4 regions of the Serratia sp. TSA_105.2 genome follow, and region 1 is predicted to be linked to each of the others. Evidence: predicted binding sites of a transcription regulator. Region 1 holds the regulator's gene; each other region holds the start of a gene.
The links. Region 1 encodes CRP, which controls carbon source genes, mostly activating them, when cyclic AMP is high. Its sites were predicted from a motif close to ATGTGANNNNNNTCACAT; they were not measured.
Positions count from the first base shown of each region.

Region 2: a site for CRP is predicted at 2,929-2,946, ahead of ACUTSC_RS11610 (YfcZ/YiiS family protein). Genes of this name have one in related genera too.
Region 3: a site for CRP is predicted at 1,965-1,982, ahead of yrbN (protein YrbN). Genes of this name have one in related genera too.
Region 4: a site for CRP is predicted at 1,814-1,831, ahead of ACUTSC_RS18315 (PTS mannitol transporter subunit IICBA). Genes of this name have one in related genera too.

Region 1 is NZ_JBQZFT010000017.1:24,189-28,251, reverse strand. Features, by position in the region: gene argD (bifunctional acetylornithine/succinyldiaminopimelate transaminase) at 1-562, shown strand, start outside; gene ACUTSC_RS24280 (YccS/YhfK family putative transporter) at 603-2,681, opposite strand; gene crp (cAMP-activated global transcriptional regulator CRP) at 2,732-3,364, opposite strand; gene ACUTSC_RS24270 (OsmC family protein) at 3,747-4,063, shown strand, end outside.
Region 2 is NZ_JBQZFT010000003.1:102,486-106,548, forward strand. Features, by position in the region: gene ccmI (c-type cytochrome biogenesis protein CcmI) at 1-450, shown strand, start outside; gene mlaA (phospholipid-binding lipoprotein MlaA) at 479-1,237, shown strand; gene fadL (long-chain fatty acid transporter FadL) at 1,354-2,676, opposite strand; gene ACUTSC_RS11610 (YfcZ/YiiS family protein) at 3,082-3,378, shown strand; gene fadI (acetyl-CoA C-acyltransferase FadI) at 3,577-4,063, shown strand, end outside.
Region 3 is NZ_JBQZFT010000004.1:78,127-82,189, reverse strand. Features, by position in the region: gene ACUTSC_RS14590 (DEAD/DEAH family ATP-dependent RNA helicase) at 1-1,888, opposite strand, end outside; gene yrbN (protein YrbN) at 1,878-1,952, opposite strand; gene nlpI (lipoprotein NlpI) at 2,075-2,959, opposite strand; gene pnp (polyribonucleotide nucleotidyltransferase) at 3,088-4,063, opposite strand, start outside.
Region 4 is NZ_JBQZFT010000006.1:151,075-155,137, reverse strand. Features, by position in the region: gene glyS (glycine--tRNA ligase subunit beta) at 1-438, shown strand, start outside; gene ACUTSC_RS18320 (DUF3053 family protein) at 747-1,466, shown strand; gene ACUTSC_RS18315 (PTS mannitol transporter subunit IICBA) at 2,007-3,926, shown strand; gene ACUTSC_RS18310 (mannitol-1-phosphate 5-dehydrogenase) at 3,985-4,063, shown strand, end outside.

The sequences.
Region 1 (4,063 bases):
GGCGCTGCTGGTGTTCGACGAAGTGCAAAGCGGCATGGGGCGCAGCGGCAAACTGTTCGCCTATATGCATTATGGCGTGACGCCGGACATTCTCACCACCGCCAAGGCGCTGGGCGGCGGTTTCCCGGTCAGCGCCATGCTGACCACCGAAGAAATTGCGTCGGTGATGCAGGTGGGCACCCACGGCACCACCTACGGCGGCAACCCGCTGGCCTGCGCGGTGGCGGAGGCGGCGCTGGACGTGATCAATACGCCGGAGGTACTGAGCGGCATTGAGCAGCGTCACGCGCTGTATGTACAGGCTTTGCAGAATATCGGCGATAAATACGGTATTTTCACCGCGATTCGCGGCATGGGGCTGCTGATTGGCGCCGAGCTGACGCCGCATTATCACGGCAGTGCGCGCGACTTTCTCACCGCCGCCGCCGCGCGTGGGTTGATGATCCTCAACGCCGGGCCCAACGTGATCCGTTTCGCGCCGACGCTGGTGGTGGAACTGCAGGATATCGAGGCCGGCATGGCGCTGTTCGAGCTGGCGGTGCAGGATGTGATTAACGCCTGAAGCCCGCGCGGCATATAACGGGGCGCGGCATGCCGCGCCCTTATTGATCGCGCAGTTTGCGCTTGAGCCAAATGCCGTGGTGCGGGCGCTGGCGCCAGGCCAGCGACGAAATGGTGTGCATCACGCTCAGGTGCGACAAAATGCGCCGCAGATGGCGCTCCATCTCGGTAACGGGCATGTCCGGATGCAGATCCGGCGGCTGCATGATGCCGCTGTTGCCGCTGCTCGGGCCGTCGTATTCCAACCGCTGCTGGCAGCTTTGCAGCGCGATTTCACAGGTTTGCAGATACGCTTCCGCCAGTTTCGGCGTCAGCATGTAGTGCTCGCGTGCCAGAATGGTCATGGCGTTCAGGTGTTCGACGATGAACTGGCTGTGAGTGACCCACAGCCGCATGTCCGCCAGATAGTTTGACGCGAACCCCGGCTCTTGCATCGCCTGATTGAGCGAGGTGAACAGCGCGTTGTGTGCCTGGTTGACCTGCATGCGGGTATAGGCCAACGCGGTGGCGTCCGGTTCCGGTTGCTTCAGCATCAGCCGCAGCGCGGCTTGATCGTTCTCCAGCGCCTGATGGGCATTCTTGCGCAGCAGCCCGCTTTGCCACTGCGGCCACAGCCAAATGGTGCCGCCGAACGCCAGCACGCAGCCGATCAGCGTATCGATCAGGCGCGGTACCAGAAAATGCGAGCCGTTCAGCGCCAGCAGCTGCAGGGTGTAAACCGCCGTGACCGTAAAGCCAATCACCGACAGCCCGTAGTTCTTGCGCGAAACCAGGTAGGCCAGCAGCGTGATCACCAGCATGATGCTCAGCGTTTCTCCCTCCGGCAACTGCAGCTGCAGCAGCCCGGCTGCCAGCAATAGCCCGGCAATCGTGCCCAGCGCACGGTGCTGAATACGCACCCGGGTGGCGTTATACCCGTTTTGGCTCACCAGCATGATGGTGAGCAGGATCCAGTAAGGCTTCGGCAGGTTGAATACCGCACCCAGGCTGCTGCCGACCGCCAGCGTTACGCCCAGCCGCGCGGCGTTGCGCAGGGCGGTGGATTTGAACGACAGATAGCTGACCAGCGCCGGCCAAAACGGCAGGCGGTGCTGGCCGGGCATCAGGTCGCGGCGGTACAGCGGATGCTGGGTGCGCAGCAGGCGGGCGATGCGGCTGAAGTGGTAATAACAAAACTGGCCGACCGGGTTATCGGGATGCTGCGCCGCCATTTTTTCCAGCGCCGCCAGCTCGTGGGTCATGGAGAAGCGCTTCGAATGTTGATGGTAGAGAATATCGTGCGCCACCACGCGCAGCCGGCCGGCGATCACCTGAGCATTGCGGCGAATGATCGCTTCGGCCTGGCTCTGCTCCACCAGTTTTTGCACCTCTTCCGGCAGATGCAGGCTGACGGTGATGTGCTCCTGCAGGTCCATCGCCACCTGAAAGGCGCGCTGCAGGCGCTTTTGCTCGAGGTTGTTGGCGTGCGGCAGGAAATTAAGCTGTTGGTACAACAGGCTGATCAGGTCCATCACCTTTTGCTGGCGCACCAGCAGCGGAGGCAGCGCGGTCTGCGGATCGGTGTGCTGGGTCAGCAGCGAGTATTTGGCTTCGAAATAGTCCGCCAGTTCCAGGTAGAGCTGGCTGAGCGTCTCGCGCATCGGCTGCTCTTTCCACAGCTTGAACCAGAACCAGGTGAATAAGCCGTACCAGGCGGTGCCGATGGCGTACAGCAGCGGCGCCTGCCAGATGGGCACCGTGCCGGCCGTGCTGAGGGCGAAGATGGCGGCCACCAGCGCCGCCGGCAACAGCCGGGCGTGCAGCGGGCTGATTTCACCGGTGACGCCGAGCAGCAGCGCCAGGCCCAGCATCAGCGCCGGCAGCGGCAGGTGCCACAACATGGCCTGTTGCAGCAGCACGCTGCTGAAGGCGAACAGCGACCCGCCGACGATCAGCCGTTTAAAGAAGCGCTTATGCGGCGTGTCCAGCCCGGCGATATTGCAGCAGGCGGGCACCAGAGAGAACATCAGGCCGAGCTGCAGCTGGCCTATCAGCAGGCCGAACAGCACCGGCAGGCACAACACCAGCGTTTGTCGCAGTGCGTAGTTGATTTCCGGGTGGTAGATCAGGCGGCGCCACATGGCAGAGAGCAGATAAAAAAACGGCGCAGATTGCGCCGTTTCTTCAGAGATTAACGGGTGCCGTAGACGACAATGGTTTTGCCGTGGGCGGAAATCAGGTTTTGATCTTCCAGCATTTTCAGAATACGGCCAACGGTTTCACGCGAGCAGCCGACGATCTGGCCGATCTCCTGACGGGTGATTTTGATCTGCATGCCGTCCGGGTGAGTCATGGCGTCGGGTTGCTTCGCCAGATTCAGCAGGGTTTGCGCGATGCGGCCGGTAACGTCCAGGAAGGCGAGGTTGCCCACTTTTTCGGAGGTGACCTGCAGGCGGCTCGCCATTTGGGCGGACAGACGCATCAGGATGTCCGGGTTCACCTGGATCAACTGACGGAATTTCTTGTAGGAAATTTCGGCCACTTCACAGGCGGTTTTCGCGCGAACCCAGGCGCTGCGCTCCTGGCCTTCTTCGAACAATCCGAGCTCGCCGATGAAATCCCCCTGGTTGAGGTAGGACAGGATCATCTCTTTACCTTCTTCATCCTTGATCAGCACCGCGACGGAGCCTTTCACGATGTAGTAAAGCGTTTCGGCCTTTTCACCTTGGTGAATCAGCGTACTCTTCGATGGATATTTGTGGATATGGCAATGAGACAGGAACCATTCGAGAGTAGGGTCTGTTTGCGGTTTGCCGAGAACCATTCGCTGTTATCCTCTGTTGTTATCGCTGCCTTGTGTCACAGGGGTCAGAGTTCCCTGTAAAACCCGCCTGTAGCCGCAGTCATGAGCGAGGGCTACCGGCAAGTTTTGAGGCGTGTCATAAAAATACGCTGTCGCTCTAGCATATTAACTTGCCGTAAGCGCTGCAAGCTACATTCTGTTAACATACCGGTAAAGGAGCCTTTCTCTGGGCGTTTCCCTGAAATTCAGTGTCCCGGAAAGATTTATTGCGGCTCTGTTTGTAGCACAGAGTAAGGCGGGTGTCTCGTGTTGTCTCGCTTCAGCATGATTAGCATCAGGTTACGTTGCCTGTTTCTATGCGAAAGCGTACCCTGATTTTAAGAAATCAACCGGAGTGACCAGAATGCAGGCAAGAGTTAAATGGGTGGAAGGGTTAACGTTTTTGGGTGAATCGGCCTCCGGCCACCAGGTGCTGATGGACGGCAACGCCGGTGATAAAGCGCCCAGCCCGATGGAGATGGTGCTGATGTCGGTGGGCGGCTGCAGCGCGATCGACGTGGTGTCCATCCTGCAAAAAGGGCGCAACGACGTGCGCGACTGCGAGGTGAAGCTGACCTCCGAGCGCCGCGAAGAAGCCCCGCGGTTGTTCACCCATATCAACCTGCACTTCATCGTTACCGGCCAGGACCTGACCGACAAGATCGTCGAGCGTGCGGTGAA
Region 2 (4,063 bases), on a different contig from region 1:
GCCTGGCAGGTGATGCTGCAGCTGCTGCCGGCCAACGATCCGCGCGCGGAGGTGATAAAGCGCAGCATTGCACAAGCAAAAGCCCAGGCCGGCGGAGAAACTGTTAAACTGAATGTGACCGTTTCGCTGTCACCGCAGGCGGCGAAAGCCCTGCCGCCGCAGGGGACGCTGGTCATCTCGGTTACCGACGGCGCCAGCCCGGTGCCGGTGGCGGTAAAACAATTGCCGCTGAGCCGTTTTCCGCTGTCTTTCTCTCTGGATGACAGCAACGCCATGATGCCCGAGCGTCTACTCTCGGCACAGCATCAGGTGCAGGTGCGTGTGCGCCTCTCACAGGACGGATTGGCCACGCCGCAGCCGGGAGACTGGTTCGGCGAAAGCTCGCTGCAGACATTCAGCGGTAAAGAGCAGGTTAGCGTTCAGATAAACAAGCAGGTCACTGAAAAATAAGACCGAACGTGTTTTTATGGAGAAAAATATGAACTTTCGCCTGACTGGGGTGGCATTCGCAACGGTATTACTGGTGGGCTGTGCCAGCGCGCCAGACAACGATCCGCAAGGGCGTTCCGATCCTCTGGAAGGATTTAACCGGACGATGTTCGACTTCAACTACAACGTCCTGGATCCTTATATCCTGCGCCCGGTCGCGGTGGCCTGGCGCGACTACGTGCCGATGCCGGCGCGTAACGGCATCAGCAACTTCACCTCCAACCTGGAAGAGCCGGCCAGCATGGTCAACGCCTTCCTGAAGGGCGACCCTTACCGCGGGATGATCCACTTCAACCGTTTCTTCCTGAACACCCTGCTCGGGATGGGCGGCCTGATCGACGTGGCCGGCATGGCCAACCCGAAACTGGCGCGCGAAGAACCGAACCGCTTCGGCAGCACGCTGGGCCATTACGATGTGGGTTACGGCCCGTACGTGATGTTGCCGGGCTACGGCAGTTTCACGCTGCGTGACGAAGGCGGCGATTTTGCGGATACGCTGTATCCGATGCTGAGCTACCTGACCTTCTGGATGTCGGCGGGCAAATGGGTGGTCGAGGGCATCGAAACCCGCGCCCAACTGCTGGATTCCGACGGCCTGCTGCGCAACTCTTCCGATCCTTACATCATGGTGCGCGAAGCTTACTTCCAGCGCCACGATTTCATCGCCAACGGCGGCTCGCTCAAGCCGGAAGAGAACCCGAACGCCAAGGCGATTCAGGGCGAGCTGGACGAGATCGACTCGCAGTAATCACGGGCGTTATGCCAATGAAAACCCGCCGTCAGGCGGGTTTTTTTATGTCGGCGGCAAGCGACGGGCAAAAAAAAGCGCCCCGCGGGGCGCTTTGGCTTCTTTCTCAAGCGAGATTAGAAGCGGTAGTTGAAGTTGGCGCCGTACAGCCAGGCTTTACCTTCAGAGTTGAAGGTGTAAGGGCCTTCTTTGATGGTGACTTTCTGGCCGTGCATGTAGGAAATGCCGACGTCAACCGACGCGTCTTTGTTGAACGCGTAAGAGGTACCTGCGCTGATCCAGAAGCGGTCCTGATCCGGAATGGAGATGGAACGGTTCTGTGCCGGCACCGGGCTGTCATCGAAGGCGACACCGCCGCGGAAGGTCCAGTTGTCGTCGTAGAAGTAGGTGGTACCCAGCGCGATGCGGTAAGCGTCTTTGAAGCCTTCATGCTTTTCGAACAGCGTCTGGCCGTTGTTGCCGGTGGCTCTCAGCTCCTGGAACTGGCTCCAGCTGGTGTACGCCAGGCTGTAGTGGATGGCCCACTGCGGCGCAACTTTGTTGTAGCCGGACAGTTCCCACATCTCTGGCAGGTTCAGATCCAGAGAGCCGGGGATGGTGCTGCCGTTGGTGCCCAAAGGCAGGCCGAGGGAACCCAGAATTGGGTTATAGGCCGATGGCAGGCTGCTTTTGTAATCGCCGTCAAACTTGATTTTGACTTCGGAGCGATAGGTGAAACCGTAGCGGTTGTTTTCGTCCACTTCGTACAGGATGCCGGCGTTCCAGCCGTAACCCCATTTATCGCCTTTCAGATGCGAAATTTGGGTATCAGCCGGGATCTGTGATACCGGGCCGGCTAGCTGCGGTGGTAATTGGCCGGAACCTGCGATCAGCTTCGGCAATTCACCGGCGTAGCGTTCCAGTTTGGCTTTGGCGTACACCGCATCGAAGCCCAGACCGAAGCTGAAGTGTTGGTTCAGACGGTAGGCGCCGCTCAGGTTGAGGTTAACGGTAGTCAGATCGGTCTTGCCGCCGTAAGCGCCGGCGGTATAGCCGTCGTTGAATTCGGTCGCCAGACCGTAGTTGCTGGTGACCGAGCCGCCTACGGCGAACTGATCGTTAATCGGGTGAACATAATGCAGGTTCGGCACCCAGGCGACAGGGGCGATATTTTTTGAGTCCAGGCTGGCACCGGAAGGCGATTTGCCGGTAATGTCAACGTCCGGGTCGATGAAGACTGCGCCGATGGAGAGTTCCGGGCGGGTATACATCATCAACAATGCCGGGTTGCGGCTCGCCGAGGCCGCCGTATCCGCCATGGCGCCTTCGCCAGAATACGAACGTCCTAAACCAGCTGATGAGAACTCATTCAGCTGGAATCCTGCGGCAGACACGTTTGAAGAAATAATTGCCACTGCAGCTGCGAGAGCTGATTTAGTCAATAGGTTTTTCTGGCTCATGACCAAAACCTCATTATGTGTTTATTATTTAAACTATTGTTACACGAGGTAACAAGGAGCGCGGGATTGTAGGGTCCGTTATCGTTCAGACAAATCAGACCAGTGGCTGAAGTATAGGTCTGACCTGTGAAAATGTTGCAAGTTTGTTTTTGAAATATTTCCAACCTGATATCAAAAAAGAGATCTGCTTAACAAAAAGCCAGCGGTAAATAACAAAATTCTTACCATTCCTTAGCAGGCGCTCATTTTTATTTGTGATTTCCATCACTTAAAACACCCAATAAAAGTAAGTGCTAGTGATTGCCGGCGTGGAAGCGTAAAATAACCGCAGAATTTTGTGGCTTTGTGCCGGTGAGTAAAACGGCAATTTGGGCTGATAACCGAGGCCCTTGAGGAGAACCAATCATGTCAGATGCAATTAATAAATGCAGCGCCCAGGAAACCGCCGCGTGTTGCTGTGTGGATGTCGGCACCGTGATGGATAACACCGATTGCACCGCGTCCTACAGTCAGGTGTTCAGCAATCAACAAGATGCGGAGGCGATGCTGGCTGCCCTGAGCGAAAAGGCGCGCGCGGTAGAATCCGACCCTTGTGACATCAGCAGTAGCATTAAACCGGTTGACGGCGGCGTGCAGTTGGAGGCCGATTTCACCTTCGCCTGCCAGGCGGAAACCCTGATCTTCCAGCTCGGCCTGCGTTAATCCCCGCTTTACCCCCCGGCGCCGCCTGCCGTGCGTCGGGGATTGCCTTCCCTACATCGCCCCCCGATAGAAAGTGCGCCTGCTCGCAGTTTTGATCTCTGCCGGTTTGCCAAATGTAACCGTTTGGTTAACAATGACCTCATCAGGTCAGACCTCTTTCTGCCCATTGCGCTGACGTTATTTTCTTCAGGAGCATTTATGAGTAAGGCACTGCCGTTGGTGACCCGTCATGGTGACCGCATTGCGATTGTGAATGGACTGCGTACCCCCTTTGCCAAACAGGCGACTGCCTATCACGGCATTCCGGCGGTGGATTTAGGGAAAACGGCGGTGAGCGAGCTGTTGGCGCGCAGCGGTATCGATCCGCAGCTTATCGAACAGCTGGTGTTCGGCCAGGTGGTGCAAATGCCCGAGGCGCCGAACATCGCGCGTGAAATCGTGCTCGGCACCGGCATGAGCGTCCATACCGACGCCTACAGCGTGTCGCGCGCCTGTGCCACCAGCTTCCAGGCGATCGCCAATGTGGCGGAGAGCATCATGGCCGGCAGCATCAGCGTCGGCATCGCCGGCGGGGCGGACTCTTCTTCCGTCTTGCCGATCGGCGTCAGCAAGGCGCTTGCTCGCACGTTGGTGGACGTCAACAAGGCGCGCACGCTGTCGCAGCGTCTCAAGCTGTTCAGCCGGC
Region 3 (4,063 bases), on a different contig from region 1:
CATCACGGCGTGGGGCCGGTTTGCCGTCACGGTTGAAGTTACCGCCACGACGCTCGCCGCCGTTGCCGCCTTCACGACGTTCACCGAAGGAGCGACGTGGGCCGCCTTCGCGACGTTCGCCGTTGAACGGACGACCGTTGCCACGACGCTCGCCACCGTTGCCACCGTCACGACGCTCGCGACGTTCGAACGGCTGTGCATCGCCCAGCAGCTGCATGTTCATCGGCTTGTTCAGGATGCGAGTACGAGTGAAGTGATTCAGGATCTCGCCCGGCATGCCTTTTGGCAGCTCGATGGTGGAGTGGGAAGCGAACAGCTTGATGTTACCGATGTAACGGCTGCTGATGTCGCCTTCGTTAGCGATCGCGCCAACGATGTGACGGACTTCTACGCCATCGTCACGGCCCACTTCAATGCGGTACAGCTGCATTTCGCCAACGTCACGACGTTCGCGACGCGGACGGTCGCCGTCACGGCTATCGCGGCTGTCGCGACGGTCGCCACGATCACCGCGACGATCGTCACGGTCGTTGAACTCGCGACGCTGACGCGGCTTGAAGACCGGATCCGGCGGCAGGATCAGCGGACGTTCGCCCTGTGCCATTTTCAGCAGCGCTGCGGCCAGGGTTTCCATATCCAGCTCTTCTTCCGGCTGCAGTTTGGTCAGCAGTGCGCGGTACAGATCCAGATCGCTGCTTTCCAGCTGCTGCTGAACTTTTGCGGCGAACTTGGCCAGACGACGCTCACCCAGCAGTTCTGCGTTCGGCAGTTCCACTTCCGGGATGGTCAGCTTCATGGTGCGTTCAATGTTGCGCAGCAGGCGGCGTTCGCGGTTTTCCACGAACAGCAGCGCGCGGCCGGCGCGGCCCGCACGACCGGTACGGCCGATACGGTGAACGTAAGACTCGGAGTCCATCGGGATGTCATAGTTGACAACCAGGCTGATGCGCTCAACGTCCAGGCCACGGGCCGCAACGTCGGTCGCGATCAGGATATCCAGACGACCGTCTTTCAGGCGCTCCAGGGTCTGCTCACGCAGCGCCTGGTTCATGTCGCCGTTCAGCGCGGCGCTGCTGTAACCGCTGCGCTCCAGCGCTTCGGCCACTTCCAGGGTCGCGTTCTTGGTGCGCACGAAGATGATCGCCGCATCAAAGTCTTCAGCTTCCAGGAAACGCACCAGCGCTTCGTTTTTACGCATGCCGTAGACCGACCAGTAGCTCTGGCTGATGTCCGGACGGGTGGTCACGCTGGACTGGATGCGCACTTCCTGCGGCTCTTTCATGAAGCGGCGGGTGATGCGACGGATCGCTTCCGGCATGGTGGCGGAGAACAGCGCGGTCTGATGTTCAGCCGGGATCTCAGCCATGATGGTTTCTACGTCTTCGATAAAGCCCATGCGCAGCATTTCGTCGGCTTCATCCAGCACCAGACCGCTCAGGTTAGAGAGGTTCAGGGTGCCGCGCTTCAGGTGGTCCAGCAGGCGGCCTGGGGTACCCACGACGATTTGCGGGCCCTGGCGCAGAGCGCGCAGCTGCACGTCGTAACGCTGGCCGCCGTACAGGGCTACCACGTTGACGCCGTTCATGTGTTTGGAGAAATCGGTCATCGCTTCGGCAACCTGAACCGCCAGTTCGCGGGTCGGTGCCAGCACCAGGATCTGAGGTGCTTTCAGGTCTGCCTGCAGGTTGTGCAGCAGCGGCAGCGAGAACGCTGCAGTTTTACCACTACCGGTCTGTGCCATGCCCAGCACGTCGCGGCCGTTCAACAGGTGAGGAATACACTCAGCCTGGATCGGTGATGGTTTTTCATAGCCCAGATCGTTCAGGGCGGAAATGATTGGAGCAGACAGCCCCAGATCAGCAAAAGAGGTTTCAAACTCAGTCGTCATGTACACGTGCCTCATTAATAATGGCAGCCAGTCTACATAACTCGTCGAGAAAATTTTCAGTCATTTTCATTGAAAAGTGTGAACCGGCTCAAATTAGATTATAAAACGAACAAAAAAGCCCTCGCCCGTGAAGGCGATAACTTTGGTTAAAAACCAATGTCCATCAGGCTGATAGGTGTTCGTCAGCTATTGCTGGTCCGATTCCGATAGGTCGTCTTGCTCTTGGCCCAAAAGCGCCAATTCCAACAATGCATAGCGGTGCTCAACGAAGTTGTGAACGTTGTTAGACACCGTCAGTTTGAACAGCGCCGAAGCGGTGTCCTTGTCCCCCAGACTCAGGTAGTGTTTACCCAAATAGAAGTCAGTTTCACTGAGATGCTCAGCGAGCGAAGTGTTATCCGTTGCATCTGCCTTGAGGCGTTCCATCAGCGTTTTTTCGCTGATCTTGCCCAGGTAGAATTCGACAATATTCCATCCCCATTGCCCTCTGTCCGCTTTGTCATAGCGCTGCTGAAGCGCTACCTCGGCCTTCTTGGGATCGATTTCTCGCTCCACCAGATACAGCCATAACGAACGGAAGGGATCGTTTGGGTCGTCTTGATAAAACGCCTGCAGATCATCCTGCGCCAACGGGAAGCGGCCGCCATAATACAGTGCGATGCCCCGGTTTAAACGCGCGTAATTGTAAGTTGGATCAAGCTCTAGTACAGAATCAAACGCTTCATAGGCAGCATCAAAATTGCCTGCCTGCGTTAAGTAAATGCCCAGGTAGTTGAAAACTTCCGGCATGTCGGGACGTATCGCCAGCGCCTGCGAGAAATCATTGCGCGCTAATGCACGTAACCCGAGGCTATCATACAGCACACCGCGCTCATATAAAAGCTGTGCGCGTTCGTCGTCCGTCAGTGCCCGGCTGGCAAGAATTTGTTCCATGCGCGCCAGGATCACTTCCTGCTGCAACGTAGGCTGCAACGGGATTGCCAAAACTTCGTCTTTACGCCAATCATGGTTGCTGCATCCTGCCAGCATGAGTGCTGTCGCAACGTAACACCAGCGCAAGAAAGGCTTCATTTCCCACTCCCGAAGACAAACATTGGATGAACGTCCTGTCCTCCGTTTGCTAATACGCGGGCATCCTACCCGCGCGATACGAACAGCTCCCAACCCCGTGGCGGGGAGCTGTAAAACTATCTATACAGTTATTCTGCTTCAGGCGCAGGTGAACCCGCTTCCGGCGCCATCGCTTCTTTGATGCTCAGACGCACGCGGCCCTGACGGTCCACTTCCAGTACCTTAACCGGCACTTCCTGACCCATCTGCAGATAGTCGGTCACTTTCTCGACGCGCTTGTCGGCGATCTGAGAAATGTGTACCAGACCTTCTTTACCACCGCCGATGGCGACGAATGCGCCGAAATCAACGATACGGGTCACTTTACCCTGGTAGATACGGCCCACTTCGATCTCTGCCGTGATCTCTTCGATACGACGGATAGCGAATTTCGCCTTCTCACCGTCGGTCGCAGCGATTTTAACTGTACCATCATCTTCGATTTCGATGGTAGTGCCAGTCTCTTCGGTCAGTGCGCGGATAACGGAACCGCCCTTACCGATCACGTCTTTGATTTTATCCGGGTTGATGCGGATAGTATGAATACGCGGTGCGAATTCGGAGATATCGCCGCGCGGGGAGCTGATAGCCTGTTCCATCACGCCCAGGATGTGCAGACGCGCGCCCTTGGCCTGGTTCAGAGCCACCTGCATGATTTCGCGGGTGATGCCTTCGATTTTAATGTCCATCTGCAGCGCGGTGATACCGTCGCGGCTACCGGCCACTTTAAAGTCCATGTCGCCCAGGTGATCTTCGTCACCCAGAATGTCGGACAGAACCACAAAGTTATCGGCTTCTTTCACCAGGCCCATCGCGATACCCGCAACGGCAGCCTTGATTGGCACACCGGCGTCCATCAGCGCCAGAGACGCGCCGCACACGGAAGCCATGGAAGAAGAACCGTTGGATTCGGTGATTTCAGACACGACGCGAACGGTGTACGGGAAATCTTCCGGTTTAGGCATCATAGCCAATACGCCGCGTTTCGCCAGGCGACCGTGACCGATTTCACGACGCTTAGGAGAACCGACCATGCCGGTTTCGCCTACGGAGTACGGAGGGAAG
Region 4 (4,063 bases), on a different contig from region 1:
ACCATTCAGGCGGTGCTGGCGCGCCGTCCGACCAAGCCGGCCGACTTCGACGCGCGCGTCAAGGCGGTGTCTCACTTCCGCACGCTGGAAGCGGCGGCGGCGCTGGCTGCGGCCAACAAACGCGTCTCCAACATTCTGGCCAAGTCCACCGAAACGCTGAACGACAGCGTGCGTGCCTCGGTGCTGAAGGACGCAGCGGAAATTCAGCTGGCGACTCACCTGGTGGTGCTGCGCGACAAGCTGCAGCCGTACTTCGCGGCGGGCAACTACCAGGAAGCGCTGGTGGAGCTGGCTGCGTTGCGCGAGCCGGTGGATGCGTTCTTCGATAACGTAATGGTGATGGCGGATGATGCGGAAGTGCGCGTGAACCGCCTGACGCTGCTGAGCAAGCTGCGCGAACTGTTCCTGCAGGTGGCGGATATCTCCGTGCTGCAGTAAGCGATTTTCTGCTGTGAAAAGGCGCCTGCGGGCGCCTTTTTTTATTTCCGTTTCCTGGGTGCGAAGGCAAGGTCGCCTGGCGACTTGGGGGGCGACTTGGGGAAATTGAAGCGTCCGGTCGCCGACGGCAATGAACCTCAGTGCGTTTTGCGCACGATTTTCAACCGCATCCGGCCGGGGCAATGCTCATCGCAAACGGAATCGCGTATCGGAACGCCGCCAGTTGATCTATTCTTATAGGCGCACGGAGTGCGGAAAAAGGGGCGGAGTCCAATGAAAAAGCAGGTTTATAACAGGAGTTATGTCACATGGCGGTAGGGATCCAGAGCAGAGGTTTCGCGCGTTGGTTGGCACCGGTATTGGCATTGTTGGTGGTCATGCAATTGACCGCCTGCGGCGATAAAGAGCCGGAACAGCGCAAAGCATTTATCGATTACTTACAGAATACCGTGATGCGCAGCGGGGCGAACATCCCCACGCTGAGCGAAGATCAGAAGCAGAAGTTCGGCAACTATGCCGGCGATTACGCGATTTTGGTCGGCTTTTCGCAGCAGCTGTCCAAGTCGGTCGGCGCCAGCCTGACGCCGGCGCTGGATCAGATTAACCAGATCCGCTCCGCGCAGGATTACCTGAACAAACGCGATGCGCTGCAGCAATCGGTCGGGGCGTTGAACCTGCTGGGCCAGCAGATCCAGTCCGCCAAATCACAGGCGGATACCGCCCGTGCGGCGCTGAAGCAGCCCGACGATCTGAAGGCGGTGTACAACCAAGCCTATGACAAGATCGTTACCGCACCGGCCAACGCCCTGATGCCGGCGATCCCGACCACCGCCAGCTTTGTGCAGGATCTGGTGCAGGTCGGCGATTTCCTGCAGAGCCAGGGCAATCAGGTCAGCTTCAACAACAACGGCGTGCAGTTCCGCACCGCGCAGCAGGTGGCGCAGTACAACACCATGATGTCGAATCTGGTGGCCAAACAGCAGAACCTGATGAATGCGCAGAAAACCATTCAAAGCGTGACGCAATAACGCCTCCACGCACGCAGCAGGCCGGCATTGCCGGCCTGTTTTATTTCCCCTCAGCGTTTCCAATAGCTTGCTGGTTTATTGCTCAGGCTTCTGTACTACACTTCAATTAATCCATTCATTCGGCAATGTAGTTTTCTTTCATTCATCACTTCGCTAGTTCCCGGCGGGATGAATGCTCACAGGGAAGATCAAACAGAGCGCCGCGATCGGGTGCTGCAGCTGAAAATAAATTGTGATGTTTATCACAATTTAAAAACAAACCATCAAGTTAAAAATGTGACAAATATCACGTTATGGCGGGTTTTGAGACGTTTTTTTTCTCACTGTGCTTTTTTTACACGCCATAAATGTGATCTTTGTCACTATAAAGGGTGGTTTGTTGGGGTGTTGTATGTGATTTGTGTCACAAAAAATTCGTGAAGTTCGCGTGACAAAAACAGCGTGATAGAGTCCGTTTCGCATACAGCGGCAACACGGCTGGATCGTCACAACAATAATCACGCGCTCTATTGTCAGCGCGTAACAATAGGGGTGTGTTTTATGTTTTCACCAGACATCAAGGTTAAAGTGCAAAACTTTGGCCGTTTCCTGAGCAACATGGTGATGCCCAACATCGGCGCCTTTATCGCCTGGGGGATTATCACCGCGCTATTCATTCCAACCGGCTGGCTGCCGAATGAAACCTTAGCCAAGCTGGTCGGCCCGATGATCACCTACCTGCTGCCATTGCTGATCGGTTATACCGGCGGGCGGCTGGTGGGCGGCGAGCGCGGCGGCGTGGTCGGCGCCATCACCACCATGGGCGTCATCGTCGGCGCCGACATGCCGATGTTCCTCGGCTCGATGATCGCCGGTCCGCTGGGCGGCTGGGCTATCAAGCATTTCGACCGCTGGGTGGACGGCAAGATCAAAAGCGGCTTTGAAATGCTGGTGAACAACTTCTCCGCCGGCATCATCGGCATGTTGCTGGCGATCCTGGCCTTCCTGGGCATCGGGCCGCTGGTGGAGGTGCTCTCCAAGCTGCTGGCGGCGGGCGTGCACGTGATGGTGAAGAACAACCTGCTGCCACTGGCGTCCATCTTCGTTGAACCGGCGAAAATCCTGTTCCTGAACAACGCCATCAACCACGGCATCTTCTCGCCGCTGGGTATCCAGCAGGCCACGGAAGTCGGCAAGTCGGTATTCTTCCTGATCGAAGCCAACCCAGGCCCGGGCATGGGCGTACTGATGGCCTACATGTTCTTCGGCCGCGGCAGCGCCAAGCAATCCGCCGGCGGTGCGGCAATCATTCACTTCCTGGGTGGCATCCACGAAATCTACTTCCCTTACGTGCTGATGAACCCACGCCTGCTGCTGGCGGTGATCCTGGGGGGTATGACCGGCGTCTTCACCCTGACGATGCTGAACGGCGGCCTGGTTTCTCCGGCTTCTCCGGGTTCGATCCTGGCGGTGTTGGCGATGACGCCGAAAGGCGCCTACTTCGCCAACATTGCGGCGGTGTGCGCAGCCTTTGCCGTCTCCTTCGTGGTGTCCGCTTTCCTGCTGAAAACCTCCAAGGTGAAAGAGGATGACGATCTGGAAGCCGCAACCCGTCGCATGCAAGAGATGAAATCGCAGTCCAAAGGCGGCGCAGCGGCGCCGGCATCGGTCGACGGCGATCTGAGCACCGTGCGCAAAATCATCGTCGCCTGCGATGCGGGCATGGGCTCCAGCGCCATGGGCGCCGGGGTGCTGCGCAAGAAAGTGGCCGACGCGGGGCTGAAGAACATCTCGGTGACCAACAGCGCCATCAACAGCCTGCCGGACGACGTGGATCTGGTGATCACCCACCGCGATCTGACCGAGCGCGCGATGCGCCACGCGCCGCAGGCCCAGCACATCTCGCTGACCAACTTCCTCGACAGCAAGCTGTACAGCGATTTGGTCGACCGTTTGCTGGCGGCCAACAAAACCAGCGACAACCAGCAGAAGGTACTGGGCGCGCTGGACGACAGCTTCGAAGCCGGTGAATCGAACCTGTTCAAGCTGAGCGAGAGCAACGTGTTCCTCAACCTGCAGGCCAGCGACAAAGAGCAGGCGATCCGCTTCGCCGGCGAGCAGTTGGTGAAAGGCGGCTACGTCGAGGCGGAGTACGTGCCGGCGATGCTGGAGCGCGAGAAACTCACCTCCACCTACCTGGGCGAGTCGATCGCCGTGCCGCACGGCACCATCGAGGCCAAAGACCGGGTGCTGCGCACCGGCGTGGTGTTCTGCCAGTACCCGCAGGGCGTGCGCTTCGGCGAGGAAGAGGATGAAGTGGCCCGCCTGGTGATCGGCATCGCCGCGCGCAACAACGAGCATATTCAGGTGATCACCAGCCTGACCAACGCGCTGGATGACGAGAGCGTGATCGAGCGGCTGGCGAATACCACCAGCGTCCAGGAAGTGCTGGACCTGCTCGGCGGCAAAAAAGCCGGATAACGGAATCATTTTAAAGGGTGCAGCTTGCTGCACCCTTCGACATTAAGAAGGTAGAGTTATGAAAGCATTACATTTTGGCGCAGGGAACATCGGCCGCGGTTTTATCGGCAAGCTGCTGGCGGACGCCGGGGTTGAGC